4 regions of the Cytobacillus sp. QJM3NY_8 genome follow, and region 1 is predicted to be linked to each of the others. Evidence: riboswitches for the same ligand, from Rfam matches in the RefSeq annotation. Region 1 holds a riboswitch; each other region holds the start of a gene.

Region 1 (7,448 bases):
TACTAAAATTTTTATAGAGGAGAGAAAGCAATGACTGATAAACAAAAAAATTACCGTTTTGAAACAATTGGAGTGCATGGGGGACTGAAGCCAGACCCTGTAACTGGCGCAAGGGCGGTACCGATTTACCAGAACAATGCTTACCAGTTCAAGAATACAGATCACGCTGCAGATCTCTTTGCTCTTAAAGAGCCAGGATATATTTATAGCAGGATACATAATCCGACTGTAAGTGTATTTGAGGAAAGAGTGGCCTTGCTTGAAGGAGGAGTTGGTGCCCTGGCTCTTGCAAGCGGACAATCTGCCATTACGCTTGCCATTTTAAACATAGCTGAAGCAGGGGATGAAATTATTGCTGCGTCCAATTTATATGGCGGTACTTATAATTTGTTTGCAGTCACACTTCCCAAGTATGGAATTAAAGTGAAACTGGTTGATCCAAAAGAGCCGGAAAATTTCCGTAACGCGATTACAGATAAAACAAAGGCCATCTTTGCCGAAACGATAGGGAACCCAAGCTTAAAAATCCTGGATATTGAAAAGGTAGCAGCAATTGCACACGAGAATGGTGTGCCGCTGATTGTCGATAACACTTTTGCTACACCTTATCTATGCAGGCCGATCGAACATGGGGCTGACATTGTTATACACTCTGCGACTAAATGGCTGCTCGGCAATGGAACAACAATGGGAGGAATTATTGTAGACGGAGGAAAATTTGACTGGAATTCCCATAAGTTCCCGGGCTTTACAGAGCCAGATCCCAGCTACCATGATATTGTCTATAGCGAAGCAATTGGCGAGGCGGCTTATATTATCAAAGCACGCGTACAGCTTTTAAGAGACTTAGGGCCTGCTATGAGTGCGCAAAGTGCATTTCAATTCACATTGGGGCTTGAAACTTTGCATGTACGGATGAAAGAGCATGTTGCCAATACGAAAAAAGTAGTGGAGTATCTAGAGGCGCATCCAGCTGTTAATTGGGTCCTGTATCCTGGAAATGAAAGCCATCCGGATAAAAAATTGGCGGATAAGTACTTGCCGAAAGGAGCAGGAGCTGTGGCTGTGTTTGGAATTGCTGGCGGAAGAGAAGCAGGTGCCAAGCTAATAAACAGCCTGAAGCTTTGGGCACATGTGGCAAATGTCGGGGATGCAAAGAGCCTGATTATCCACCCTGCAAGTACAACTCACCAGCAGCTGGATGAAGAAGGTTTAAAAGCTGCGGGAGTGCCGGAGGATCTAATTCGAATTTCTATCGGAATCGAGAATGCGGAAGATTTGATTGAAGATCTGGAACAGGCGATCGAAGCAGCTGCAGGCATTACATCACTTTCTGCAAAAGCATAAAGGAAAATTTACCATTCATTTTTTTCCGAAAGTTTAAAATTTCTTCGTTGACACCTTTTTGATGGCTATGATACGATAGCAAACGTAATTAATAAACTGCTTAATTTATTAAAATATTAATTGAATATAAATCGTTACGCTCTTATCAAGAGAGGTGGAGGGAAGTGCCCTATGAAGCCCGGCAACCGTCAATTATTTGAAATGGTGCCAATTCACTCAAAGCATAGCTTTGACAGATGAGAGAAAGGACTTAATTTTTAATGCCTTTCTGCTCATGTGCAGAAAGGCATTTTTGCTTTTAGCGCATGAAAGCCTATAAGGAGTAAAAAATAGGGGAATATAAGCAGTCTAATAATTATAATCTGTATCTTTCGATTAAAGAGGTGACAATTCACGTTGATTTCTATAAAAGATGTACAGAAGATTTTCTCTTCAAAAAAAGGCCAGGTAAAAGCTGTTGACAATGTAAACCTGGAAGTAAAGGAAGGAGAAATCTTCGGAGTTATCGGATATAGCGGTGCAGGTAAAAGTACCTTGATCCGCATGCTGAATGGGCTGGAGCTTCCTACCCATGGCAGTGTGACAGTTGCAGGAAATGAGGTTTCAAAGATAAAGGGAAGCAAGCTAAGAAAAGCGCGTCAGGAAATAAGCATGATCTTCCAGCATTTCAACCTATTATGGTCGAGAACGGTAAGAGAGAATATCGCTTTTCCGCTTGAAATTGCTGGTGTTTCCCGGCAGGAAAGGCTGAAAAGGGTAGACGAGCTCATTAAACTCGTTGGCCTTGAAGGAAGAGAAGATGCCTATCCTTCCCAGCTCAGCGGCGGTCAAAAACAAAGGGTTGGAATTGCTAGAGCCCTTGCCAACAATCCAAAAGTACTGCTTTGTGATGAGGCGACATCTGCACTTGATCCGCAGACTACAGATTCCATTTTGGAGCTGCTTGTTGACATCAATGAGCGTCTGGGCTTAACGATTGTCCTAATTACTCATGAAATGCACGTTATCCGTAAAATCTGCCATCGGGTTGCAGTCATGGAAGGCGGCCGAATTGTTGAAATCGGGCCTGTATTGGATGTATTTAGGAATCCAAAAGCTGTGATTACAAAGCGGTTTGTACAGCAGGTGACAGAGCCTGAAGAAACTAAGGAAACGATTGATCATCTGGTCGATTTGTATCCAAAAGGAAAAGTAGTGCAATTAGGGTTTGTCGGCGAATCAGCTGAACAGCCGTTGATTACAAACCTGATCCGTAATTTCCAGGTAACCGTAAATATCCTTCAAGGAAAGATTTCCCAGACACAGAATGGTTCTTACGGTACTTTATTCATCCATGTTGATGGAGAAGCAGAGGAAGTTGCAAAAGCCATCGAATTTATTCATTCTCAGCAGGTTGGCGTGGAGGTGATTTCCAATGCTTAACGAATGGTTTCCAAATGTGAAATGGGATTCCATGTGGGAAGCTACAATGGAAACCCTATATATGACAGCTATTTCTGTTCTCGCAACTTTTATTTTAGGTGCAATTCTGGGATTGCTGCTCTTCCTGACTTCCAAGGGTAACATTTGGGAAAACGCAGCAATTAATAAAGTTATTTCCGCTTTCGTCAATATATTCCGCTCAATTCCGTTTATTATTCTGATCGTGTTATTGATTCCATTTACCAAGTTTCTTCTTGGAACAATGATCGGGGAAGATGCAGCACTGCCTGCATTAATTATTGGTGCCGCCCCGTTTTATGCCCGTATGGTGGAAATAGGCTTGAGGGAAATAGATAAAGGTGTAATTGAAGCGGCCAAGTCTATGGGGGCAAAAACAAGCACGATTATCTGGAAGGTTCTGCTTCCGGAATCAATGCCCGCCCTTGTTTCGGGAATTACCGTTACAGCCATCGCGCTTGTTGGCTACACGGCCATGGCCGGTGTCATCGGTGCTGGCGGACTTGGAAACCTTGCTTACCTGGAAGGATTCCAGAGGAGCCGCAGTGATGTGACGCTTATGGCGACTGTCATTATTCTAATCATCGTATTTATCATCCAGTTTATTGGAGATATCATAACAACTAAATTAGACAAACGTTAAGGAGAGATTCATATGAAAAAATGGTTATCAATTGCTCTTGCACTTGCAGTAGCACTTGTTCTTGCAGCTTGCGGAACGTCAGAAGAAGACGGCAATGCCGGTGAAGGCGGAGAAAGTAAAGAAAGCACTAAAATTACAGTAGGGGCTTCCAACGTCCCACACGCTGAAATCCTTGAAGAGGCAAAGCCATTACTTGAAGAAAAAGGCTTTGAACTTGATGTTGTACCATTCCAGGATTATGTATTGCCAAACCAGGCTCTTGAGTCTAAGGAGCTGGATGCAAACTATTTCCAGCACATTCCTTACCTTGAGTCACAGAAAGCTGAACATGGATATGATTTTACAAATGCAGGCGGAATTCATATCGAGCCAATCGGAGTATATTCTCAAAAATATAAGAGCCTTGACGAACTTCCTGAGGGTGCATCAATCATCATGAGCAACTCAGTAGCAGACCATGGCCGTATACTTTCCATGCTTGAAGCAGAGGGACTTATTACTTTAAATGAAGATGTAGAAAAAACCGAAGCAACTCTGGAAGATATTAAAGACAATCCTAAAAAGTTAAAGTTTGATACTGAATATGAAGCTTCACTTCTTCCTCAAATCTACAATAATGAAGAAGGGGATGCAGTCCTGATCAACTCCAATTATGCAATTGATGCCGGTTTGAATCCTCTTAAGGATTCAATTGCAATTGAAGACAAAGATTCCCCATACGTAAATGTAATTGCTGTCCGCTCAGGCGATGAAGAAAAAGAAGGAATTAAAGCTCTTGTAGAAGTCCTTCGTTCTAAAGAAATTCAGGATTTCATTCTTGAAAAATATGAAGGTGCCGTTGTACCGGTATCTGAGTAAGAGTTAAAAAGGCAGGCGTCTATGCGCCTGTTTTTTTATAGTATAGGTATAATTTTTGAACGTCGATAACAGTCCAGTTCTAGCGCCTGCCTCCTCGAAGGTCGGGAGTGGGCAGGGCGCTTCCGCTTTAATTGCCATATCTCAGGCCTGCTTCCCGTATAGATTGAATAGTAATCAAACATACTAACCTTGAAACTATTTCGAAATGGAGTGGAGCCGAATGGAACATTATCATGAACCTTCAAACTCGATAGAAGCAGCCCTTCATGACTATAAAGTTGGATTGGGTGTTTTCACTGAAAAAATGCCTGATTTAGCACAGCATTATAATGCTTTTACAGAAGCCTGTTTTAAGGAAGGGGTTTTATCCCAAAAGGAGAAGCAGCTGATTGCACTTGGAATCAGCTTATATTCTCAGGATGAATATTGCATTATTTATCATACGAAAGGATGCATCGATCAAGGTGCGTCAGAAGAAGAAATTCTAGAGGCAGTAGGAGTTACTGCAGCTTTTGGCGGCGGTGCCGCAATGAGCCAGGCGGTTACGCTTGTCCAGGAGGCTATGACAGAATTAAATCAGCAAAATCATTAATAATCAGCTCCTGCTCAATAGCAGGAGTTTTATTATTTCCATGATAATTTCAGAAAATTATTGAAACAACCATTAATCCAGAGGATATGGCCAGTATTTTAAGAATGCGCATTATGAAAGCGCCTCATGGGTTCTCGTTCCTTATTTTGCTAAAAAAATCAGGTTTTTTCCGCTTTGTGCGGGGTATATGGTGAGTGTTAAGATTTTAGATGTAAAACTAAATGCGAAAGCATAAAAACCGAAAGGATTGATTCATTATCAGTCAGTTACAGCTGAACTACACGAGTGAAATGGAAAAAGCTATGCAAGCTGCCCATGGAGTTGGATATGAAGTGTACAGCCGGAAACATGATATTCGAATGGAAGTTGAAAAAAAACGCGAAGAAGATTATCTTCAAAGTCAGCGCTTAGTTGCAGATCTTGAAAGAAAAATTCATTCCTAGGTTAATGGTATATATAATAATGAAGAAAATAGAAACCAGTGCCAATTATGCACTGGTTTTCTTTTTTGCAATACATGAAATTACAGTCCCGGGAAAAAATAGATAGGACATGCCAGGTTCCCGGTTATTTTCACTTTGATGCCATTAAGTTAATATGATAAAATCTATATTTACAGGCTTTCTAAACATTTTTGTTTGAAAAGTTTGTTAATGGTCTTAAAGAGTTGCTATGACATTTGATTTGTTATAAGATTGTAATGAGAATAAAATGAGAATAGAGATTTGCGGCTGCAGGCCGATTTACAAATCTTCTTTTATTGACGGAGGTATATATTATGGCAGGATCAGTACTTACAATTAAAGACCTTCATGTTGCTATTGAGGGAAAAGAAATATTAAAAGGTGTAAACCTTGAAATCAAAGGCGGAGAAATTCACGCCATTATGGGGCCGAACGGTACAGGTAAATCAACTCTATCTTCTGCAATCATGGGCCATCCTAAATATGAAGTTACACAGGGAAGCATCACATTAGATGGTGAAGATGTTCTTGAAATGGAAGTTGACGAACGCGCACGAGCGGGCCTATTCCTTGCAATGCAATATCCAAGTGAAATCAGCGGTGTAACAAATGCCGATTTTTTACGTTCTGCAATTAACAGCCGCCTTGAGGAAGGCAATGAAATTTCTCTTATGAAATTCATCCGCAAAATGGACAGCAAGATGGAATTTCTTGAAATGGATCTTGATATGGCTCAGCGTTATTTAAATGAAGGCTTCTCAGGCGGTGAAAAGAAGCGCAATGAAATTCTTCAATTAATGATGATTGAGCCTAAAATTGCGATCCTTGACGAAATTGATTCCGGTTTGGATATCGATGCATTGAAGGTTGTTTCTAAAGGAATCAATGAAATGCGCGGCGAAGAGTTTGGCTGCTTAATCATCACACACTACCAGCGCCTTCTAAACTACATCACTCCTGACCATGTTCACGTGATGATGCAGGGACGCGTTGTAAAATCTGGCGGTCCAGAGCTTGCACAGCGCTTAGAAGCTGAAGGGTATGACTGGATTAAAAAAGAACTGGGCATTGAAGACGAAACAGTTGGGCAAGAAGCGTAAGCGTTAGGGGGATCACTATGACAACGGAAATAAAATTACCATTTGATAAGGAATATGTTAGTTCCTTTTCAAAAGATATGGGCGAGCCGGCATGGCTGACAGAACTCCGTCTAAATGCGCTTGCAAACGCGGAAAACCTGCCAATGCCAAAGCCTGATAAAACCAAGATAGATAAATGGAACTTTACACAGTTTGAAAAGCACATCGTTGGAAGCGAAGATTTTTCTTCATTAAACGACCTTCCTGAGGATGTCAGAAATCTGATTGACACTGAAGCCGGCGATCAGAACCTATACATTCAGCGTAATAATAGACCAACCTATTTGGCTGTTTCTAAAGAGTTGCAGGAAAAAGGTGTTATTTTCACAGATATCTTTACGGCGGCAAGAGAACATGGCGACCTGCTTCAGAAGTATTTTATGAAGGACGGCGTCAAAACGGATGAACACCGTTTAACTGCATTGCACGCGGCACTTTTTAACGGCGGAGCGTTCTTATATATTCCGAAAAACGTGGAAGTTTCGGCGCCTATTCAGGCTGTATATATTCATGATGATAAAGAAGCCAACTTATTCAACCACGTATTGGTTGCAGCTGATGATAACAGCTCTGTGACGTATGTAGAAAACTATGTTTCTACAGTTGAGGAAGCAAGCGGCATATTCAATATAGTTACAGAAGTAATTGCCAATGCAAATGCAAGAGTTCAGTATGGTGCTGTTGACACACTTGCTAAAGGAACAACAGCTTATGTGAACCGCCGTGGTGTTGCAGGACGTGATGCCCGCATTGAATGGGCTCTTGGCCTCATGAATGATGGCAATACAGTATCTGAAAACACAACCAACCTTATTGGAGACGGGTCTTTCGGAGACACAAAAACAGTTGTTGTAGGTCGCGGGGAACAGACTCAAAACTTTACAACGAAGGTTGTTCATTTCGGAAAGAATTCTGAAGGATACATCTTAAAGCATGGTGTTATGAAAGACTCTGCATCATCCATC
Region 2 (7,448 bases), 1.9 Mb from region 1:
CAGCTCAATGGCAGAAAATATTGAAGAAATGGAAAACCTGGGAAAGCAGATGGAAAATTTGCGGACCAATAAAGAATTAAAAGAGGATTATGATAAATATCCCGATCCCATTCAGCATAAAAACAAGGACAAGAACCTTCGCTAAAAGCGGAGGTTCATTTTTGTTTAATTAGGCAAATCCCCATATTAAAAAATGGGCTTGTCTAAAAGATGATGCGAATGTCTTATTGTCAAAATTATTTGTAAATTATTTTGTCTTCTCGCATATGATAGAGTAATAAACATTTCTTTGTATTGGTGCATTAATAATTAATTTGCTGCCAGGAAATGAGTCTATGAAAAGAAGGCAGACTGCTGAATTGGGGATGTTTCATCATTTTTTGACACTCGCGATATTGTATGTTGGAAAGCTGTAATGTGTGAAATTTAATTTAAAAGGAGGGGTTAACATGACGAATGTCAATAACCATCAGTTTGTGATTTCCCAAGAAGATTGGTCCCTCCATCGCAAAGGCTATGATGACCAGCAGCGTCATCAGGATAAAGTCCAGGAAGCAATCCGCAACAATTTGCCTGATTTAATAACGGAAGAAAACATTGTAATGTCGAATGGGCGGGAAGTAGTGAAGATTCCAATTCGCTCTTTGGATGAATACAAAATCCGTTATAACTATGATAAAAACAAACATGTCGGCCAAGGCGATGGAGATAGCCAGATTGGAGATGTAGTGGCACGTGACGGATCCGGCAGCCAGAAAGGACCCGGAAAAGGGCAAGGGGCAGGCGACCAGGCAGGCGAGGATTATTTTGAAGCAGAAGTATCATTGATGGAAATTGAAGAAGCTTTATTTAAACAATTGGAATTGCCTAATTTAAAAAGAAAAGAGCAGGATGAAAATCTGGTAGAGGACATTGAATTTAATGATATCAGAAAGACTGGATTAATGGGCAATATTGATAAGAAACGGACCATGATGTCGGCATTCAAGCGGAATGCAATGAATGGAAAGGCAGCTTTCCACCCAATTTATAAGGAAGATTTGAAGTTCAAGACCTGGAATGAAATTGTAAAGCCTGATTCAAAGGCTGTCGTGCTTGCAATGATGGATACGAGCGGATCGATGGGGATTTGGGAAAAGTATATGGCCAGAAGCTTTTTCTTCTGGATGACCCGGTTCCTGAGGACCAAATATGAGACAGTCGAGATAGAATTTATTGCCCATCATACTGAAGCAAAGGTGGTCTCAGAAGAGGACTTCTTCTCAAAAGGAGAAAGCGGGGGAACCATTTGTTCATCTGCCTACCGTAAAGCGCTTGAACTGATTGATGTCAAATACGACCCGCGCAAATATAACATTTACCCTTTCCACTTCTCAGACGGTGATAACCTGACCTCTGACAATGCCCGCTGTGTTAAGCTGGTGGAAGAACTTATGAAGGTGTCCAATATGTTCGGGTACGGTGAGGTCAACCAGTATAACCGCCACTCGACCTTGATGTCAGCCTATAAAAATATTAAAAATGAGGATTTCCGCTATTATATCCTTAAGCAAAAAGCAGATGTATTCCATGCGATGAAGAGTTTCTTCAAACAGGAGGAAGATAAGAAGAAGTATGCTTAAGAGAGGGGAACCTCTCTTTTTTATTCGGGAAAAAAGACCCCACACGGGGGGCCCTTTGCTATTTGTGCCTTTCCTTTGTAAGCCGATTATCCCAGTTTAATTCAGCACTGGTTTTCACAACTTCAGACTTTGGTGAAACATGAACACGAGTGAATTCCTGATTATCGGCAGCACATGAGCTACCGGATTTATCTGCCAGTGTTTTGATATCTGTTTCATGGACAACTTCCCGTGCTGAAGCGCTTTCGAGGTACCCTTCTGAGTTTTCAGCACTGACCCTCTGATTGCCTTTCTGGGTAGTGGGATAGTTTCCGTAGTAATCCGCGATTAAGACATATTTTCCATCAAACACCATGCTTGCGTATTTATCCAGGTCATGTTCATCAAACCGTATACCATCTTTTTTATCAGGATCCATTCCTGAACTTGTGGCTGGATCTTCTCCCATAAAAAGGGCTTTCACTGAATCAAGAAAGCGCTGATTGCCGAGCTCCTGGGATCCGACTATTCGCAAGTTCACTCCATGATTGTCTGCAAAGCTTTCAAGATTCGCTCCATCTTTTGAAACAATCACCAGGTTGTCTTTCTGATACCCGTTTGACTCTGCCCCTTCAATAGCTTCTCGTAGCTCTTCCTGTGTAGCATACCCGCCTATTAATATATTTTTCTTCATATTTTCACTCCTCATGTCATATTATATTTTCTATTTCCCCTGATTTGCAGGAGGAGAAACTTTCTTTTTCTTTTGAAGGGCGGACAGTTAGACTGTCCTGTATCATTACATGGTACAAGCCGTATGAATTAATAAAACACAGTAAATACAGTATGATAAAGATGTAGCCAATAAATTGGAATTGCTGCTGGAGGTGGGGTATATGGAGATTGAAAAACTGGCTAAAAGGTTAAGTAACAGGACCCCAGTCATTTTAGGGAGTGAGCGATTTTCGAAATTCGCTATTTTGCTTCCGCTTGTAGAGATAAATAAGGAAACACATGTCCTTTTTGAGGTGCGTTCACTTACAATGAGAAGGCAGCCTGGGGAGGTCTGTTTCCCCGGCGGAAGAATAGATCCGGAAGACAGGGATGAGGAGCATACGGCCATCCGTGAGACCTCAGAGGAACTCGGCGTAAGCGAAGACAGCATCACAGATGTGTCCCCGCTGGATTACATGATTTCCTTCGGACAAATTATTTACCCTTATGCAGGCATTATCCATAATCCTGACCAGATCGTGCCAAACCCTGACGAAGTAGAAGAAGTTTTTACCGTGCCTCTTTCCTTTCTAAAAAAAGTAAAGCCGGAAACGTATCACGTGAATTTTAAAGTAGAGCCCGAAGAAAATTTTCCTTTTGACTTGATTGCCGGAGGTGAAAATTACAATTGGCAGACAAGGAAAGTAGAAGAAGTATTTTACTTTTTTGAGGATAAGGTTATTTGGGGGCTCACTGCCAGAATTCTTAAGCATTTTCTTGAAATCATTATTGAAGATTTCGAGGAAAATGAAAGCGGTTGAAGAAAAAAATTTCAAAAAAGGTTGACGAAGTCCTTATAAATGTTTATGATTCATATAAATTGAATACTTAGAAACTTCTTATCAAGAGAGGCGGAGGGACTGACCCTATGAAGCCTCGGCAACCAGCATTTATGCACGGTGCCAAATTCAGAGGAATACATTTTCCGAAGATAAGAAGGCGGAATGAACGGAATGTAAATTCAAACCCCTTCTTGTCTGTAATAGACGGAAGGGGTTTTTTGTTTTTATAGGTATCTGCTCTTTAAATATTAACCAGGGGGAATGAGAAATGTCAGCGTTAACTATTGGGCTATTGGGGTTTGGAACAGTTGGAAAAGGAGTGTATGAAACGATCAGCAAACATCAGGGAAGGCTTCAGGCGATATTCGGGAAAGAAGTGAAGGTCTCAGCAATACTTGTCAAAAATGTAAGTAAGCATTCTGTGCCTGATGATGAGGTGCTTTTAACTGATGATTTTCAAGAAATTATTGAGCTTCCCAAGCTTGATGTCGTAATTGATGCCATTGTTGACAGGGAGCCAGGCTATACGTATTTGCGCCAGGCAATATTGAGAGGATGCCATGTCATTACTGCAAATAAGGAGATGTTTGCATTCCATGGAAGTGAGCTTGCGAGGCTCGCAAAAGAACATAATGTATCATTAGGATTTGAAGCAACAGTCGGAGGCGGAATCCCAATAATTCAGACTATCAAGCAGCTGCTGAATGCGAACAAGATTGAACGGATCGAAGGTATATTAAATGGCACGTCCAATTTCATTTTGACAAGTATGCGCGAAGAGAACTTATCATTTGAAGAAGCACTGAAAATAGCTCAGGAAAAAGGATATGCAGAAGCCGATCCCAAAAACGATATCGAGGGATATGACGCTTTTTTCAAAGCGGTTGTTCTGAGTGAGCTGGTGTTCGGGAAAGCACCGGCGCAGGAAACATCTGTTAGAGAAGGCATTACTGACATTACAATTGAACAAATCCGTATGGCTGACTCCCTGGGACTGAAATTTAAACATGTAGCATCGATTGAGAGGGAAAAAGATGATATCCGCTGTACTGTAAAACCGGTCCTGACAGCGGAGGCACATCCCTTGTACAGAGTAGAAGGAGTGCAAAATGCAGTTTCAATTGATGCGGATATAGTCGGGAATATCAGCCTGCAGGGTCCTGGAGCCGGCATGTTTCCGACAGCCAGCGCAATTATTGAAGATTTGATTCATGTAGGCAGAACCGATATTCCTTCAGTCTTTGAGGAAGGCAAGTCGGAAGGGACTGTTCTTGACGAGCCAGTTTGGATTATTTGGGGTGATGCTAATGCAGGATTGCCTGAGGGATGTGAAATAATCAGTAAAGTGTCAAAAGATGTCTTCATCTTTAAGGCATCATTGGAAGCTGTGTCATTATTAGATACATCAGATTTTAAGGCTTATCAGGTGCTTGGAGACTATGCTCCGGCTGTAAAGGAAAATAAACAGGTACAGACGGTATAACCTGAAAACATAATGAAAAAACAGGAGGGGCAAGCTTATGAGCTGCCCCTCCTGAAGTATGTTTAGAGATGGTGGATGTTATCGCAGTCTAACGGGCAGTAAGCCTCCTTCTTCAAGACTCAGAGGAATCGAAAGAGGATAAGTGGGAGTCCACTGCCCATAAAGGCCCGACCGCAGAACAAAGATTAAAAACGCCACGTCCTCCCAAAAGCTGCGCTTTCGGTCGTGCGATGTATCGCTGCCGTAGCTTTCCTTGTCCTATGGCAATGTCTTTGTAACATACTTCCGCCCAAAAGCTGTCGCATTTGGTCGTACGATGCTCATGCAGACGAAGCCTTCCTTGTCCTGTGGGCCTCAACTTATAATCAGTGGGGTATAAAGCCCCCGCTGATTGAAGTTTCACTTTATGCCTGCTGGTTTTTTAACAAAGGATTATTTAACCCAGAATAAAGGTCTTTTACATGGACCGTTACAATCTTAGCGCCAATCTGGACATGGACCATATTATCAAAAACAGCTGTTACCAGGCCGTTTAATGAAACATTAGCACCAATATTTAGATCTTTGTTGGGAGTTTTAACATTTTTTTTGTCTGCCATCGTAACACCATCCCATTCGGTTTTATTGAACTTATACATAGAATATTGCCTTTTTATAGTAAAATAAACGCTTTAATAAAAAAAGTCCAGTAATATAGCTCGTTTTTTTATCGACAAATTTTATTGGTGCCAGGTACCTGTCGAATTTTCTTTATATAAATAATTAAGTATTCATTTCCGAAATTAAATACAGCCGAAAAAACAATCCTTGGAGGGAATGACACAATTTGTGCTATCCGATTTTGGATCTAATTGACAGGAGTGAAATTTAGACAAAGAGGGTATTAATAGTCCGTAAAAATACGGTTTCAGAAAAGGATGAATAACGGAATATGAATATGCCTCTTGCAATTGGGCTCATTTTTATTGCCCTTTATATAACTGCAATAATCGGGATTAAAATCTTAAGAATTCCCGATATCGTTATTTATATTATTTTAGGAGCAGGCATCGGTATTTTTGGATTTTACAAAGAGGCGAAAGTAATTGAAGCTGCAGGTGAAATTGGCTTAATTCTGCTATTCTTTCTGCTTGGCACAAAATTCTCTGTGCGAGAATTAAGGAATAACGGAAGGAAGGTCTGGAAATCCGGGCTATTGGATGTTTTTTTGGGAGTGGGAGTGACTGCGGGAATTGCCTATGCAGCAGGTCAAAATATGTTTGTCTCTTTATTGATAGGCGGAATCGTATATGCAACCAGTTCTTCAATTACTGTTAAGCTGCTGGAATCAAAGAATCGCCTTGAAGATAAAGACTCTGAATATATTCTATCTCTTCTGATTTTTGAAGACCTCGCTGCCCCGATTCTTGTGACCGTTCTGATTGGGCTGAGCGGTGGAAATAGTTTCTCCGCTCCAGACTTTCTGTTTATTTTTCTGAAGGTATCTCTCCTTGCTGGCGCTGCAGTTTGGATGAGCAGAATAGTTCTTCATAAAGCCCAGCATTGGATGAAGAAAGTTGCTCATGAAGATTCCTTTTTGATTCTTGTTCTTGGAGTTGCGATTACCTATGGAGGATTTGCAGTATTTCTGGGGCTATCAGAGGTTATTGGCGCATTTCTTGCCGGCATCATACTTGCCGGAACGGAGGTGAAAGAAAAAACAGAGGAAGTTGTACTTCCCGTCAGGAATCTGTTTCTCCCATTTTTCTTCTTGAATTTCGGGCTTTCGCTTGAGTTTAATGAAGAAATTCCTTCTCTGGGTCTTCTGGTTATTATTGTTACCTGGTCCATCATTCACAAGCTTGCTGCAGGATATTTTGGAGGGCAATGGTATGGCCTATCGAAACAGGAAGCTCTAAAGGCGGGATTATCATTATCATCAAGGGGAGAATTCTCTGTAATTATTGCCGGATTGGCCACAGGAGGCCTTAAAGTATTTGCAGGGGCTTATATCCTGATTGCAGCTTTGGTCGGCATGCTGCTGTTTCAGTTATCATCCTGGATCCATTCACGGGTGCAGAAGAATTCCGGTTAATAGCATAAAAATTTCCGGAAAATCTCTTCTTTTGAAGAGTTTTTCCGGTTTGCTGTTTATTAATTTCTTCCTTCCTCTTACTTCCTGTTCCGTGAAACATAAGGATTTTCAGCAATCCAAAATCTCCAGGGATAATTCCGCGCATCACCGGAATTATCAATTCCGATTCGTTTTCCGCGTGTGACTTTCCCGGGAGGAATTCCTTTAGCAATCATAAGAGGAGGGCTTGTAAAACGCCGCCCATAATCATCTATTGTAATATTGAGAGCTTTGGTTAATTTACCAGGTCCATTAGTTAGGTTCTTAAGATCATCCATTTTTCGTCTTTTCTTCATTAAATCAAGGCCGTCTACAGGTTCAATTCCCCTGATCAATACAGCTTCAGGCTTTTCCTTTGGGCCGCTCACAACATTAACCAAACAATGGGTATGCATCACATACGTGTAGACAAATCCGGGTTCATTGAACATGATTTCGGTCCGCTTTGTTCTCCTGTTCCCAAAGCTGTGAGCTGCCCTGTCTTCCGGGCCCATATATGCTTCTGTCTCAACGATATAGCCTGAGGCGATGCCCTCTTCCGTTTCTTTGATCAATAAGCAGCCCAGCAGTGCTTCCGCCAATAGTAGTGTCGGCTGCTGAAAGAAGTCTTCTGGCAGTGGGGCATATGGTTTTATATCTTTCAAGATCAATCTCTCCAAACAGTATGTTATTAGTGTTGCAGCATCGTGTCTTAT
Region 3 (7,448 bases), 2.5 Mb from region 1:
GGAAGCTGATTCAGGAAAGTACTGTTCCAGTGCGGAGGTCAGAACATTGCATTTGGACCGGTATGTATCTCTCATGGTTACTAGTTTATTATTTAAATCAGTGTTTGCTAAATAAACAGCCATGGCAGCTTGAGCAAACGGATGGTTCAGATCTTTTTTAAACCAGGCGCATGCATGGATTATTTCACTTGCGCCCGCTATCCATCCTATACGCATGCCCGGGGCCACTATCTTGGATAAGGAACCAACATGCAGAACTTGAGAGTTTTGATCCATTGCTTTTAAAGTGGGGAAACTTTTATTAAATGATAATTCCCCATAAGCATCATCCTCAACTATTAGGAAATTATATGTTTTGGCAAGCTCCAATACATGCTGCCGGCGCTCTCCTGTCATCGTAGTGCCTGTAGGATTTTGAAAGGTTGGGATTGTATAAAGAAAACGCGGCAGAGTGAGCCCTTTTTGCTTCCTATCCTCTAGAATCTCTTCCAATACACCTGTTTGAAGTCCGTGCTTGTCTACAGGAATACTAATTATATGTTTGGTGTAATTTTGGAAAATTTCTAAAGCCTCCATATAAGTAGGTGATTCTATTGCCACGATTGACTCCTCATCCAGGAGAATGCGGGCAATCAAATCGATCGCCTGACAGGCACCTGAAGTGATCAAAAGCTCTTTTTCCGTAACAGATACCCCCCGCTCTTTCAACCTCTTTAAAACCTGTTCCTTGAGTTTTATTATTTTGGGACTTCCTATATAATGGAGCGGCAAATCATGTTCTTCCTCTAATAAACTGTTAACAGCTGCCTTTACCTCTTCATCAGGTATAAGGGCAGGAGCTGGATAGCCGCAATGCAGGCGTATACACTTATCTGGAATCTCCGGAATCCACTCCCCAGGGGGAGTATTCTGAAGCGCCCCTTTGATATTATCAGGAAAAAAAGAACCAGCACTCATTGTATCCACACCCTTCCAGCAGTTTTATTATTCATTATAAACTTCTTGCCTGAGATGCTCCACAAAAACTATATAAGCAAGTGCTCCTGGAAAAGTTTTTTTACTTTTGCCCAATCTTCCTTTATGACACTATACAGGACAGTATGACGAATAGTCCCTTCTTTTCTTATCATATGATTTCGAAGAATGCCTTCTTTTACCGCACCGATTCGTTCTATCGCTTTCTGTGATCGGATGTTTTCATGTCCGGTTTTGATTTGGACGCGATTAAGTGACAGTTCTTCAAAACAGTATTTCAATAACAAATATTTACAGTTTGTATTGAGATTCGTGCGCCAATAAATAGGGTTCATCCAAGTGGAGCCGATTTCAAGATGTTTATGCTGGGCTGAAATATCGAGAAACCAGGTAGCGCCAATGATCTTCCCTGTATTTTTATGGATAATGACAAAAGCAAAATCGGTGCCTTGCTCCCGTCTTTGTATGGCATCTTTGACATAATGAATGACCCGGCCTTTCTCAGTTAAATCAACAGACATATGGTCCCATATTCGTTTATCCTGAGCTGCTTCACAAATTCCTTCAACATGATCAAGTTCCATAGGAATTAACTGCACAACATTGTTTTCTAATTTTCGCATGCTTTCACTCTCCTTGAATCAATTAAAACCGATTTCTGGTATGATAAAAATAACCAAAAATGATTTTTAATATAATACCAGGGAATGATTTGATGGAGCTTCAAATTCTGCTTTCGGAAAATGGAATAAAGTATAAAGAAATCTATGAACAAATTCGGCTGGCGATTTTAGATAAAAAATTGTCAGCTCATGCAAGACTTCCTGCAAAGCGGAGGCTGGCTGAACAATTAAACGTAAGCATCATAACTGTTCAGATGGCTTACGAACAATTGCAGAGTGAAGGGTACTGTTATTCAGCAGAACGCAAAGGCTATTTTGTTTCTGAAATTCAGGATGAAATGCATTATAGTCAGATTAATACAATGGACTTGGAGAAAAGAGATCAGCAAGAGTTTCTCATTAATTTTAAAAATGGGCAGATTGATGCCTCTGCCTTTCCTTACAAACAATGGAATAGACTTTATCGAAAAGAGCTTAAGGAATCCAATGCCAGCAATGGCCCGTGGCAGGGTGAATATTCTTTGCGTGTTCAAATTGCACAATACCTTCAGCAAGCTAGAGGGCTAGCCTGTCAGCCGGAACAAGTGTATCTATTCAGCGGATTTCAGCCGCAGCTGTTAAATGTCTGTTTGTTTTTTAAGCGGAAAGCCATCGGGATTGAAGATCCAGGTTTTATTCGGGCAAGATCTGTTTTTGATCAATTACAGCTGCCTTGTTATCCGATTTCTGTGGATGAGGATGGATGCTGTGTGCCTGATGCTGAAGAGCCAATAAAATTATTGTATACGACACCTGCTCATCAATACCCTACCGGTACAATTATGTCTATTGCCAGAAGGATTGAGCTGTTAAATTGGGCAATCAAACAGGACGCTTATATTATCGAGGATGACTATGATTCTGAATTCCGCTACAAAGGGGCACCAATCCCGGCATTGTCCCATTTGGATTCAACCGGGCGGGTACTGTACTTTGGCACCTTTTCAAAAACATTGCTGCCATCACTTCGGATCAGCTATCTGATTATGCCAGTATCTCTGCAGCAAGACTTTGAAAAATTTAATGCTTACCAAAAAACGAATGTTTCAAGAATCGATCAGCAGGCTGCTGCAAAATTTATGGAAGAAGGACTTTATACATCTCATATAGCAAAAATGAGAACGTTATATCGATCCAAGCGGAGCTGTTTAATAGAAAGCCTGTCAAAACACTTAGGAGACCACTTTGACATCATTGGAGATACAGCGGGCTTGCATATCATCGTGAAATTACCCGAAGGATTGAATGAAGCGAAAGCAATTGAACTGGCAAAGTCGGCAGGTGTTGAAATCGATGCTGTTTCGCCTATGTATCAGCTGCACAAGCCAAACCATCATGTGATGATTGGATATGGCGCACCCTCGATGGACGAGATTGAGAGAGGAGTCCAGTTAATCGCTAAATCATGGAAAAGTTGTCTGAGCAACTAAGCTAAGCTATAAATTCCACAATTTAAAAGGGCGTTTATCCTACGGGATAACGCTCTTTTGCCGAAGCAGCAAACATACACATCTTTTCCTTAACCGCTGCCATAAAATCAAACATATTCATCCCCTGGATTTGCTGAAATTTATACAAGTCCTGGTTATAGTACATATGAATATGCCTGCCGGTGATTCCCCTTTTTTCTTCAATGGAAGTTATATTGATATACGCAAATTCTTCAACTAAATCCTTGGTTGTTCCTGATGCAGGAATTCCATAAAACAGCAGTCTTTTGTTTGTTGCCGCAAAGAAGCCTGGATGCGGTGCTAAACAGAAATGAGCCACTAATGAACAGCTTAGACATTCAATAATGGTTTCACCTTCATACAATACATGTTTAACCTGATTTTTAACGCTACTCATGGAACGTCCCCCCTTAATAAACTATCAAACCGCTGTCTTCACTGCCAGTATCAGCCCAGTAGACCAATCCAATTCTGTAATGTCCAGGTCAGGTCTGTTCTGCAGTGTTTTCAGGAGTTTAGTGGCTTTGATCCGAAATTCTTCAGGCAATTTCTGCTGCGGAAACACATCATGAATCACATAAAAACCGCCGATATTTAAATGATCCAGGGTTTTGTCCAGAAGCTCGAATTTCCCTGGCCACGTATCTGCAAAAATAAAATCGAACCTTTCCGACAGGTTTTGAATAAAAGCTGCTCCGTCCTCACAGCAAAATGTAATTCTGCTGTCATACCCGAGGTTTTTTTTCGCGATGGATTGAACTGTCGAATCTATGTCAACGGTCGTTAGCTTACTGCTTTCATCCATCCCATCTATGATCCAGGAAGCAGATGCCCCCGTACCTGTGCCCAGCTCCAAAAAGCTTCCTCCTGGTTTGGAGGCAGCCAGCCCCTTTAGTAAAAACCCTGTTTTTCGATCACATGATTGCCCGAAACCCAGCACATCAGAATCCTGTAATATTCTCGAATATGCTTCCGGTACCTGTATAACACTGTTTTCCATTTTGTTTTTCCTCCTCTTTCTTCGTTATTATCTAAACCGAGCTCAACCTAAAAAGAACATCAAAAAAAGGCCTCTTTATAAGAGGCCTTTATTATCAAAAACGACCTCTTATCTCCCAGAGCGTCAACTCTGTTGGAATTAGCACCTTCCTGACATAATCAGGGGTTGCTGAGGCTTCGCAGGGCCAGTCCCTCCACCTCTCTGGATAAGAATTTGTATAAAATATTATTTTCAACCAAGTATTGCATATTTTTTGCAAGATGGCAATACTTTAATTCTTTTAATCTAATGAACTGCTTCCTCTCCCTGATAAATTCGAAATGCCGGTACAATCGTATCCGACACAATCTCTTTCCCTTTTTCCCGGATGAAATCCAATTTATAGTACGCATCAAACCTCTGGCTGATCTCTGTTTTCACCAACTCAGGCGGAGTAACGACGATGAATTGAAACTTCAGCTTATCAGCTACAGCGAAAATCGGGTCAAGCACATGGGCAGAAGCCGCTTGTCCGAACGGATTATCACAGACTAACGGAACCCAGCTTTGATCAGTTTCACTCTTAACCGAAAGAAGCATCATCATCATGACCATGCGGGCAGATAACTTTTGGCCGCCGCTGCCATCCGATTTAGTCTTTGAACCCTGGTTGATCGTCTGCCAGGTTGAATAATGCTCACGCTGCGGTTTTCCATACATGAAGGCATTATCAGTACGCATATTATATACCAGCAGTTCCGGGTAACGATTCCTGAGGGAGACAAATAAAATCTGCTCATCACTGATGAGCTGTTTGATTTCCTGATCCAGCTCCAGATTATGGTCATCAATCATCTCGAATCGTTTCGTAATTTTGTTAATGGCCGAAACAAAATGCTGTTTCAGTAAAGGTTCAATATCTTCCGCTTTTTTAGGCAAGATGTCTTCTTTGAGCTGGACGAGCGGGAAAGACCCCCGTTCATTCTTCAGCTTCATTTTCGCAATCATCGAGCGAATCGCTTCCGAAATACTCATCACCTTCATACTCGCACGGCTTGCCCAGAAGTTTTGCGCCTTTTCTGCCCGTTCTTTATCGCGTTCCAGCTGCTCTAAGCCGCTCTGTGAGAAGCGCTTCATGTTTTGGACAACACTTTGAATATGTGCATAATGCCTCGTATCCATATGATCAAGCGTAGTTAAGACTTCATTCTTAAAGCGGATCTCCCAATCCTTGCCTTCAATATTGAGTTTTAAATTGCGCAGGGATTGTTCAATTTTTGCGTGCTTCTCCTGGCCTTCATCCTGGATACCCTGATGTTTTTCACTCCAGGAAATGATGCTTTGCTTTCCCTGGCTCTTTATTTTTTCAATATCTTCATCCGTAAAAGCTGCTGCTTCCTCTTTAAGGATTACGGATAGATGCAATTGATTGTTTTCAAACTCAGCAATGTTTTGCTCCGTCTCTTTTTTGCGCTCTTCCGTTTTCTTAATTTCTGCATTCGTCTGTTTGGTCTGGTCTGTAATCTCAACCGTCTTCACTTCCAGATCAAGTTCTTCCCATTCTTCAGGCTGTTTATCATGCTTGGCCACTTTTTTAACAGTCTTATCACGCTGCGCCTTCGCATGCTTTAAAGAAGTGTCAGCAACTGTTACAGTTGTTCCCTGCTCTCGCTCTTCTTTCTCTGCTGCCTTTGTTTCCTTTGCAGCTGTTTGAACCATCTTTTCCAAAATACTCATAGGTTCATCCGGTACAGACGCATCCTTCCACTCTTCGTTAAGAGCATGAAGTTTTTTCTCCAGCTTCTTTTGCTGTTTTTGCTCCGATTCTCTTGTCGCCTGGATCGCCAGCAATTCACTGGCTTGTTCTTCTTTTGATTTTTGCAGCTGTTTAAGCTCCTCAATGCTTCCAATGATTTCTTCCAGCATATGCGATGATAATCGCGGAACCTCTTCAGAAGCTTCTGCTTTCTCAGCGGCTGGAAAAACCGCACCATCAATAAAGAAGCTAATCTCCTTAATATTTTGCTCAGCTGATAGCTTCCATTCCAAGTACGTTTGGCTCCACTTTTCCTGCAGATCAATGATGGTCTGATGCTCGTTTGCAAGCTCTTTCTGTACACTTTCGAAAGCTTCCTTTTGTTTCTCTTTTTCCTGCTTTACCCGTTTATTTTCAAGGTGCAGCGACTTTTCACGATTAAAGCTTTCCAGAGACTCCACATCTTTAGATAGATTTTCAATCTTTTCCTTCGTCTTTTCAAGCTGATCTCTAAGTCCCAGCTGCCGTTCTTTTTCTTTTTCCTCCTGAACGATGATGGCCTGTAATTCGTTTTTCTTGGAAAGCAGGGCTTCTTTTTCCTGAAGCAGCGCTCTTTCAATATCACCGGCAAGGTCATTGGAAAGGAAACGGTCGATTTCTTTTAAAATGCGGCGGAGAGAACTCTCTGTTTGTTCCATTTCTAGAAGTGCATCTTTTTTTTCTTCTATTTCTTTGGCAATCTTAATTTTCCAGTTCGTGAACTGATTTTTATTTGTCAGAAGTTCCTTCTCCGTACCGGTGATCATCACAAACGTATTTTGCTGATTTTCGCCCGCCATTTCTTCCCTCATAAAAATCGGGACAGGGCTCTTAAACATTCTTCCTGCAAGGACCTGTTTATTCACTTTTTCCCATTGCGGCCTGCTGACCACTAAGCCGTAGGGCAGGAGCGGATGAGTGAGCATGTGGCTAGCCATTTCATCCGGTTTTAAAGATTGCAGAAATTGTGAGCCGTAGAACACATCTATCCCTGTTTTCTCATCAATCCATTCCTTCAGTTCCTTCACATCATTATTCGCAATCCAGAAATGCTCATCATTCAAAGCAAAATCCAGCTGCGTTTCCCAGAGCGCTTTCTTTATTTCTTCCCCTTGCTCACGATTTTGAACGAGGAGCTCTTCCACCTGCTGGGCATATTTGGATAAAAGAGCATTCGTGAACTGCGCTGAGACATCGTCAAGCACAACTTGCAGCTTATCGTACAGCTTCGCTTCTTTTCGATGCATCTCTTCACTTTTCATCTTTAACTCTTTACACTTCTCTTCAGAAAACTGAATGGATTGAGCAAGCGTACCATGCGCAGATGCTAGCTGATTTTGCTTTTCATTTGATTGTTTCTCTTTTGCCTGTAAATCTTCGAGAGCCTCTTTTTTGGTTTCTATCTGCTTGTTAAGATTTTCGATAAATCCCTGTAAATCATAGGTTAAGCGATCACCGAATTCTTTGATAAGTTGTTCTTCTTTTGATTCAAATTCATGAATTTTAGTATAAAGAAAATCAATTTCCGTACGAAGCTGGGCAATCTCCCGGGTCTTTTGTTTATCCTGCTTTGACAGTTCGTTTGT
Region 4 (7,448 bases), 2.3 Mb from region 1:
CAGGCAAGGGACTTGAGCTTGTATTAATTCATATCCGTTTGTAATTTTCCTTTTGATCAGTATCGTTTTTTCACCTTCATTAAGTTCGGATACCTCTATAACATTTGTAACAGGCGGAATATCCAGCCTTCTTGCTATTCCTGGTCCCACCTGGCCGGTATCTCCATCAATGGCATGTTTTCCGCATATGATTAAATCCACAGGCATATCTTTTGAAATACGCTCCAATGCTTTAGACAGAGCATAGCTTGTTGCCAGTGTATCTGCGCCGGCAAATGCACGGTCTGAGATTAAAAAGCCGCGGTCTGCTCCTATTTCGATGCTTTTCTTAATAACAGCAACAGCCTGTGGAGGTCCCATGGATAAAACCGAAATGGTGCCTTTTCCTATGGTCTTTGTTATTTTCACTGCTTCCTGTACTGCATGGGCATCATAAGGATTTAAAATGGCAGGTGCACTGCGCCGGTCAAGAGTGTTGGTTTTGGGATTGATTTTAATAATTTTTGTATCAGGCACTTGCTTGACACACACTACTATGTGCATTTTTTACTTTCCCCCCTCTAAACTTAAAGCTTCTATAAGTATAGTTCGCTTTAAGAGATAGATAAAAAAGCTTTGTATTACGATATGATTCTCGATACATGCATAGTACTGCTATGAAGAATTAATAAGAATTGTGCAGTTCATTACTAAGAAAAGCGAGAACTGGCGCCAACTAAAAAAAAGAATCCTCAACGGATCCTTTTTTTTCTTCCCTATTATATGTTCAATCTATGTGCTTGGAATTTTAAAATTATACAACAGCTTTCTTCCATAAGAGAATCATTTCCCGGAAGGAAATCCTCATTCTTTTCTTTTGTTCCTTCTCTCTTTTAACGACGCATTGATATTCAAAAATTAATTGATCAAGTTCCTGGCTGCAGCGAACCGTTTCCTGGCTCGCCATTCCATTTTTCTTGGCCGTTTCTATCATTGTTTCCCTTTTTTGCTGAATTTCAGTCAGCAGCTGTATTCTTTTATAGCGCAACTTTCTTCCTCCTACTCCTATCCCTTTATCCGATATAAATGTGTCTACTTGAAGCATTATTACAAGAATTTCTATAAATGTAAATAGATTCGCAATATTAGACAATCTTTTTCCGAATTTATTTTTATCGACATCAATTTCAATTCGCCCTCATGGGGTTTCGACACATTCTGCTAAATTTATTATGTGGCATCAACGGGATTTGATAAAAAAATCGCAAGACCATAATATGTTAAAAAAATATCCAATTGTTATAGCAGGAAAATAAAAACCCAATGCCGGGGGCAATGGGTGGGTCATTAAATTATTGATGAACTTCCTTTTTTTCATAAATTGGCACCCATCCTTCTGCGGTAACAAAAATCCGGATGGCTACTACTTTTCGATCCTCCTGAAGAGTAAAATAATGACGGATGTTTTCGGGTACGGATATTAAATCGCCAGGATTCAGGAATACTTCAAAGAACTCTCCATCTTTTCCTTGTATAGCAAAGACTCCATGACCGCTGACAATAAATCTCACCTCATCATCTGTATGATGATGCTCCTGCTGGAAATTCTGAAGAAGCTGTTCTAAATTCGGCGTATTCTCTGAAAGGGAAATTACATCCTGTGCCTTATATCCTCTTCGATCAGAAATATCCTTAATTTCTTCAGCAAATGCAGCCAGAATTTCTTGTTTCTCATCATCGGAAAGTAAATATTTTTCCTGCAGATTTTCAGGCAATTTATCTATTGCCCATTGCTCATAGATAACCTCCTGCTTTTCCAGAAAAGCAGCAACCTCTTCCTGATTCCTAATTTCTTTTTTTGAATTTTTCAGTACGATATATGCCAATCTAATCATTCCTCTCTATTATAATTTTTTTCTCGCATGATTTAATAACAGCAGTTCATATATTAAACTACTTTAATTAGCTGATCGGGCTTATATGCCAGGAGCCTTAACTGATAACGGAACAGAAACTCTGAAGCCTCAAGGATCTTTTTAGCCTCAAAGGAGGTTCTGCCCCATACTGTAATTCCATGATTTCTTATCAAGACGGCACCTGAATCTTCATGTACATGGGAAGAAAAACACTTTGCCAGCGTTGGAATATGCGCATGATTCGGAATAATCGGAATCTCGAGAACAGCATCTTCCTCCCACTTATCAAATGCTTTAATCAGCTCTTGCCCTTTAAATGTAACCGCCGCCTGATCACCATAAATTTCTGAAATGACATTATTGTCAATAGTATGTACATGAAGACTGCATTCAGCTTTCGTTCTTCGATATATCTCAGAATGCAGAAGTGTTTCAGCAGAAGGCTTTAAATGTGTTTCCCCTGCCGGGTGTCCATATTCATCAACAAGGAGAAAGTCTTCATCAGTGCGTTTCCTTTTATCCTTTCCGCTTGCTGTTACGAGGAATTGAAGGGGATGTGAGCTGACCTTAATGGCCAGATTTCCGCTTGTTCCCATAAACCAGTCCCTTTCTGCAAGCTCTTCCTTAATATCTGCAAGCTCATTCCATTTTTCCCCAACTCTGCTCATACCCTCACCTCATTTAATCTTTTTAAAAGCTCAATGCAATCATAGAATGTTTCAAAGGCAGAATGATTTAGGTTCATCTCTTTGCTTTTCTCCAGGAGCAGATCTCTGGCAATGACAAAGTCTGCCTGTTTGGCAGCCTCCAGATCGGTTACTGAATCTCCGATCACCACTTTAAAGGTGTTCTCATCCACCAGTTTCCTCATAATAGAAGGCTTGCAGCAGCCGCAATTCTTATTGCATTTTTCATCGCAGCTATGGGGCCATAAGATATTAATTGTATCGCCGCTAAAATCAGAACTATTGCAGAACACCTCTTCAAAGGGTCCATACTTATCCAGTACAGGAGCCACAAAAAAATCTATTCCTCCGCTGACTATATAAAGCGGTATTTTTTCTTTTTCCAGATAATCGATAAATGGCTGAAATCCCTCTCTTACTCTTGCATTTTCTAAGATGAAATCGGTGATAGCATCTTTCAGACTGCTTGGCAGAAGGGAAAACATCTTTCCTACTCCTTCTTGAATGGTAATTTCCTGTCCCAGAACTTGATTTTTTAACCCCTCCCATTGAGAAGGAGCAAAGTGCTTCATGATATGAATGATGTTATCGTTTTCGGTAATAGTTCCATCAAAATCACAAAATACCGCCACTTTAGCCATTCTTTACAGCCACCTCTTTGTACCCCCACAGATCAATCGCTTTTTTTAATTCAGGGAAGTTTGATGGAGCATCTGTTAAAGAAGCCCCATTTAAAATTAAATCTATCGCCTGGCGGAATGCCAAACCGCCTCCTCTTGCCCCATCCGGATGCCCATGTACGCCACCTCCGGCATTAATTACACTGTCTATTCCGAAGTCTTCGAAAAGCAAAGGTACAAGACCCGGATGGATGCCGGCTGATGGAACCGGAAAGGTTCTTTTGCAGAAATCATTCCTAGTCAGGGTATCCCCAATTGATAAGGCCAGAGTTTTTTCAAGGGCAACCGATCCATAAGGTGAAGGGAATAGAGACAAGTCTGCGCCTGCATACCTGAGGAGTTTGCCTAAAAGCAAAGGATAGGAAATCCCATAAACACTTGAAGCAGAAAGAGCTCCACTAACTGCAGGATGTGCCATGATAGGCAGCCCTATCTCATCATCTTCTCTTAATGACTGCAAAACATCGAGCCCATACGAGAATACGTTGAAGAGAAGAAGATCTGCACCAAGTCTGGATGCTTTCCTTGCCTTATCTTTTAAATCAAAAGACCTGCCTGTTAAATTCACAGCATATAGGGTACGGTGGCCTGTTTCCTCATAAACCTGCCTTAGCACTTCTTTGCCTTCGGTTATCCGGGCTTCAAAAGGTGTAAGGCGGTTTTCAAATAGAATTTCATCATCTTTTACAAGGTCGATGCCGCCAAGGGCCTGTTCCCTCAGCTGCGAAGTTAAAAAATCCATGTCTTTGCCCAGCACCCCTTTGAAGATGCTCATCAGAAGGGGTCTATCATATACATTCAGTTTTTCCCTCAGTCCGTCAATCCCGAATCGTGGCCCAGGAAAAAAGCTTTTAAGTTCATTGGAAAACTGTAAATCTAACAATTTAATCTTTCCATCCAATGATAGTTTTCCAAAGACTGTTGTTAATATTGCCGGTAAATCAGGACTGAAATTAACAGTTGGATAGGCAATCTTAATGACTGCGGCTGTTTCCTTTTTTTCTTCATCTTTAGTATAGTCTTCAACAGAAACGACCCTGCCTTTATGCTTTTCCAGCTGCTGTTTTTCTAGTTCCGGCAAATGGGTCCATGACCCGACCGTTAAGCCTAAAGCGATCTCCTCGGCCTTTTTCTCCGGGTTATGTTTTTCATCATGAACCAGATACGTTGCAATAATTTCACTCATGTATATTCTTCCTTTCAAAAATCAAAGAATGAAAACAATAAAAAACCTCTTCAAATAAGAAGAGGTTAGGATAGCAATCTAACATCTTCTTATCTTTCAGCTATAAGCTGCAAGATTTAGCACCGTGCTCATGTATAAGTCGGTTGCCGGGCTTCATAGGGCTAGTCCCTCCGCCTGCTCTTGATAAGAAAACGAAACGAGTATTCAGTTAATTTAGAATTAAAATTTAATTAGAATTATGACAGTGCTTAATATTTTTGTCAATTGAATTATGAGAAAAATTTAAAATAAATTTAATTTTTTTATTCTGCCCACTGCTTCTTTAAGTCTCTCCTCAGATGTCAGTAAACCCGCTCTCACATACCCTTCTCCAAAATCACCAAATCCGATGCCTGGTGCAACCGCAATATGCGCTTTATCCAAGAGATAGTCAGCAAACTCTTCCGATGTAAATTGTTCAGGGACCTTGAGCCATGCAAAAAAAGAGCCTTTAGGAGCTTGAACATTCCAGCCGATTTCCCTGAGGCCAGAGATGAATGTATTACGTCTGGATTCGTATATGGAATTCAATTCTTTAACACAATCCTGTGGTCCTGACAGAGCAGCTGCTGCAGCTTCCTGAACAGCACCAAACAAGCTGACGTATAGATGATCCTGCATAAGGTTCAGTGCTGCGATGACACTTGCATTTCCAGCTGCAAATCCAACTCTCCAGCCTGCCATATTAAATGTTTTTGAAAGTGTATAAATTTCAATTCCGACCTCTTTTGCCCCTTCTGCCTGAAGAAAGCTTTCAGGCTTTATGCCGTCAAAGCCAATTCCTCCATATGCAAAATCATGGACGATGCAAATACCATGGCTTCTGCTCAAATCAACTGTTTCTTGAAAAAAGTCCTTGTTTGCCACTGCTCCAGTGGGATTATTTGGATAATTAAGGAACATCAGTTTTGCTGCATTAAGCTGGTCTGCTGACAATTCACTGTATACTGGCAGGAAGTTATTTTCTTCTCTTAGAGACATTGTCACCATTTTTGCTTTGGCAAGTGCAACACCTGACCAATAATCAGGATATCCCGGGTCCGGAACCAATACGCTGTCCCCAGGGTTTAAAAGGCATTGAGGGATTTCAACCAGTCCGGCTTTACCACCAAAAAGGATGGCTATTTCGGTTTCAGGATCCAATTCAACATTAAATTCCCTTTTATAAAAGTCAGCAGCTGCCTTTTTTAAATACGGGAAGCCCTGGAAAGGGGAATATTTATGGTTTTGCGGATTATCGGCTGCACTTTGAAGACTCTTGACAATATGCTCTGGTGTAGGCATGTCAGGATTGCCCTGTCCAAGATTGATGACATCATGCCCTTGTTGGAGTTTTCTCCCCACTTTGGCTGTCAAAGATGCAAAAAACTGTTTAGGCAGACTTTTCAAAAGATCTGATTGCGGATAATTTACCAAATTGTTCACCTGCTTAAAAAAAAGATTGAAAATATAGTCACAAATGATATAACGTAAATGGTAAGATGTAAAGTAAAATTTTGAAAATTTCCATCTATCGGACTAATTTTACCATAAGGATATGATGATTGCGGGGGAGTTTTATGAAATTAAAGATTGCCTGTTTGCAAATGGATATTGCATTTGGAAAACCTGAGGATAATTTTAAAGCAGCCGAAATCATGATTAAAAAGGCGCTTAGGGATAAACCGGATGTTATTGTGCTGCCGGAACTTTGGACGACTGGTTATGACTTGACCAGATTGGGTGAAATTGCAGACCAGGATGCAGAATCATCGCTAGTCTTTTTGAAAAAGGCCGCACAGAGCAATCGGGTTCATATGATTGGCGGATCTGTTGCAAAGAAAACACCCGAAGGCATTTACAACACTCTGCTGATTGTAGATAACCAAGGTGACCTTATACATGAATACAGCAAGCTGCACTTGTTCAAGCTGATGAATGAACATCTCTATCTGAACGGCGGGACAGCCAAGGGAGTTTTTTCACTGGAAAATAGGAAGTTTGCAGGGATGATTTGTTATGATATCCGTTTTCCTGAGTGGGTGCGGACCCATACAGCGGAAGGTGCTGAAGCTTTATTTGTAGTAGCTGAATGGCCATTGGCCCGGCTGGCACATTGGCGGGCACTTTTGATTGCGCGTGCCATTGAAAACCAGTGCTATGTAATTGCATGCAACCGCTCCGGGTCTGATCCTGACAATGTCTTTGCTGGCCATTCGATGATTATAGATCCTTGGGGAGTAGTGCTTGCAGAAGGTTCTGAAACGGAAGAAATCCTATATGCTGAGATAGACCTGGATAAAGTGAAAGAAGTCCGCAGCATGATTCCGATTTTTACCGATCGCAAACCGGATTATTACTATTGAAGGCATGCAGGGCCCTAACTGGGGCCCTGCCTTGCTTTACCCTTCTATTTTCGCCCACATTTCCGGAGGGTTTAATTCATAAATGCCATTTTCCCTGTACATATAATGATTTATAATAAATTCTCTGCGTATCGTAGCATAGTCTTCATGATACTGTTGAATATATTCGTTAAGCTCTTTTTCTTCATATTTTTTCCCCATTTTCAATCCTTTGATTAGATGCTCAAAAACCATGAGTCTCTTCTTCCTCTGTGCAGGAATATTCTTCAGCTTTCCATCTTTGGTAAAGAAATTTTCAATAACCTTCTGGCTTTCTATATTTTGTTCTTCCATTTTCTTAACCTCCTCTTTATCTGCCAATTTTGCAAGAACACCTGATTGATGTTTCAGTACGGATTCATTTAAATAAAAATAAACAGTATTTTTATCTCTTCTCTGATAAACAAGGTTTATTTCCCTCAGTTTATTTAAATGATGAGTAATGGTTGGCGGAGTTAAACCAAGCTTCCCCGCTATCGCCTGTCCATGCAAAGGACCTTTGGCAAGGAGAAAAACAATCCTGATTCTGGTTGGGTCTCCCATTGTCTTATAAAAAGCTACTAAACGATTTAATTGCA

The links. Region 1 has a riboswitch for S-adenosylmethionine ahead of AC0VZ9_RS23850 (methionine ABC transporter ATP-binding protein). Riboswitches for the same ligand answer to the same signal wherever they lie in the genome.
Region 2: it holds a riboswitch for S-adenosylmethionine, as region 1 does, so the genes downstream of both, AC0VZ9_RS06530 (homoserine dehydrogenase) here and AC0VZ9_RS23850 (methionine ABC transporter ATP-binding protein) in region 1, are expected to answer to the same signal.
Region 3: it holds a riboswitch for S-adenosylmethionine, as region 1 does, so the genes downstream of both, AC0VZ9_RS11390 (O-methyltransferase) here and AC0VZ9_RS23850 (methionine ABC transporter ATP-binding protein) in region 1, are expected to answer to the same signal.
Region 4: it holds a riboswitch for S-adenosylmethionine, as region 1 does, so the genes downstream of both, AC0VZ9_RS08780 (2,3-diketo-5-methylthiopentyl-1-phosphate enolase) here and AC0VZ9_RS23850 (methionine ABC transporter ATP-binding protein) in region 1, are expected to answer to the same signal.

The regions. Positions count from the first base shown of each region.
Region 1 is NZ_CM149681.1:4,642,279-4,649,726, reverse strand. It holds gene AC0VZ9_RS23855 (O-acetylhomoserine aminocarboxypropyltransferase/cysteine synthase family protein) at 31-1,347, shown strand; SAM riboswitch class I at 1,487-1,590, shown strand; gene AC0VZ9_RS23850 (methionine ABC transporter ATP-binding protein) at 1,744-2,769, shown strand; gene AC0VZ9_RS23845 (methionine ABC transporter permease) at 2,762-3,430, shown strand; gene AC0VZ9_RS23840 (MetQ/NlpA family ABC transporter substrate-binding protein) at 3,443-4,288, shown strand; gene AC0VZ9_RS23835 (carboxymuconolactone decarboxylase family protein) at 4,509-4,880, shown strand; gene AC0VZ9_RS23830 (YuzK family famiily protein) at 5,171-5,323, shown strand; gene sufC (Fe-S cluster assembly ATPase SufC) at 5,659-6,444, shown strand; gene sufD (Fe-S cluster assembly protein SufD) at 6,462-7,448, shown strand, end outside.
Region 2 is NZ_CM149681.1:1,221,890-1,229,337, forward strand. It holds gene AC0VZ9_RS06510 (hypothetical protein) at 1-145, shown strand, start outside; gene yhbH (sporulation protein YhbH) at 450-1,622, shown strand; gene AC0VZ9_RS06520 (general stress protein) at 1,681-2,295, opposite strand; gene AC0VZ9_RS06525 (NUDIX hydrolase) at 2,498-3,136, shown strand; SAM riboswitch class I at 3,212-3,313, shown strand; gene AC0VZ9_RS06530 (homoserine dehydrogenase) at 3,426-4,640, shown strand; gene AC0VZ9_RS06535 (hypothetical protein) at 5,045-5,239, opposite strand; gene AC0VZ9_RS06540 (cation:proton antiporter) at 5,572-6,714, shown strand; gene AC0VZ9_RS06545 (DNA-3-methyladenine glycosylase) at 6,792-7,397, opposite strand.
Region 3 is NZ_CM149681.1:2,174,438-2,181,885, reverse strand. It holds gene AC0VZ9_RS11410 (aminotransferase-like domain-containing protein) at 1-957, opposite strand, end outside; gene AC0VZ9_RS11405 (GNAT family N-acetyltransferase) at 1,026-1,598, opposite strand; gene pdxR (MocR-like pyridoxine biosynthesis transcription factor PdxR) at 1,691-3,067, shown strand; gene AC0VZ9_RS11395 (PH domain-containing protein) at 3,102-3,485, opposite strand; gene AC0VZ9_RS11390 (O-methyltransferase) at 3,510-4,088, opposite strand; SAM riboswitch class I at 4,194-4,300, opposite strand; gene AC0VZ9_RS11385 (coiled-coil domain-containing protein) at 4,374-7,448, opposite strand, start outside.
Region 4 is NZ_CM149681.1:1,669,332-1,676,779, reverse strand. It holds gene AC0VZ9_RS08805 (electron transfer flavoprotein subunit beta/FixA family protein) at 1-543, opposite strand, end outside; gene AC0VZ9_RS08800 (aspartyl-phosphate phosphatase Spo0E family protein) at 794-1,027, opposite strand; gene AC0VZ9_RS08795 (1,2-dihydroxy-3-keto-5-methylthiopentene dioxygenase) at 1,332-1,874, opposite strand; gene AC0VZ9_RS08790 (methylthioribulose 1-phosphate dehydratase) at 1,928-2,563, opposite strand; gene AC0VZ9_RS08785 (2-hydroxy-3-keto-5-methylthiopentenyl-1-phosphate phosphatase) at 2,560-3,222, opposite strand; gene AC0VZ9_RS08780 (2,3-diketo-5-methylthiopentyl-1-phosphate enolase) at 3,215-4,447, opposite strand; SAM riboswitch class I at 4,534-4,637, opposite strand; gene AC0VZ9_RS08775 (pyridoxal phosphate-dependent aminotransferase) at 4,730-5,902, opposite strand; gene AC0VZ9_RS08770 (carbon-nitrogen family hydrolase) at 6,046-6,831, shown strand; gene AC0VZ9_RS08765 (DUF2087 domain-containing protein) at 6,868-7,448, opposite strand, start outside.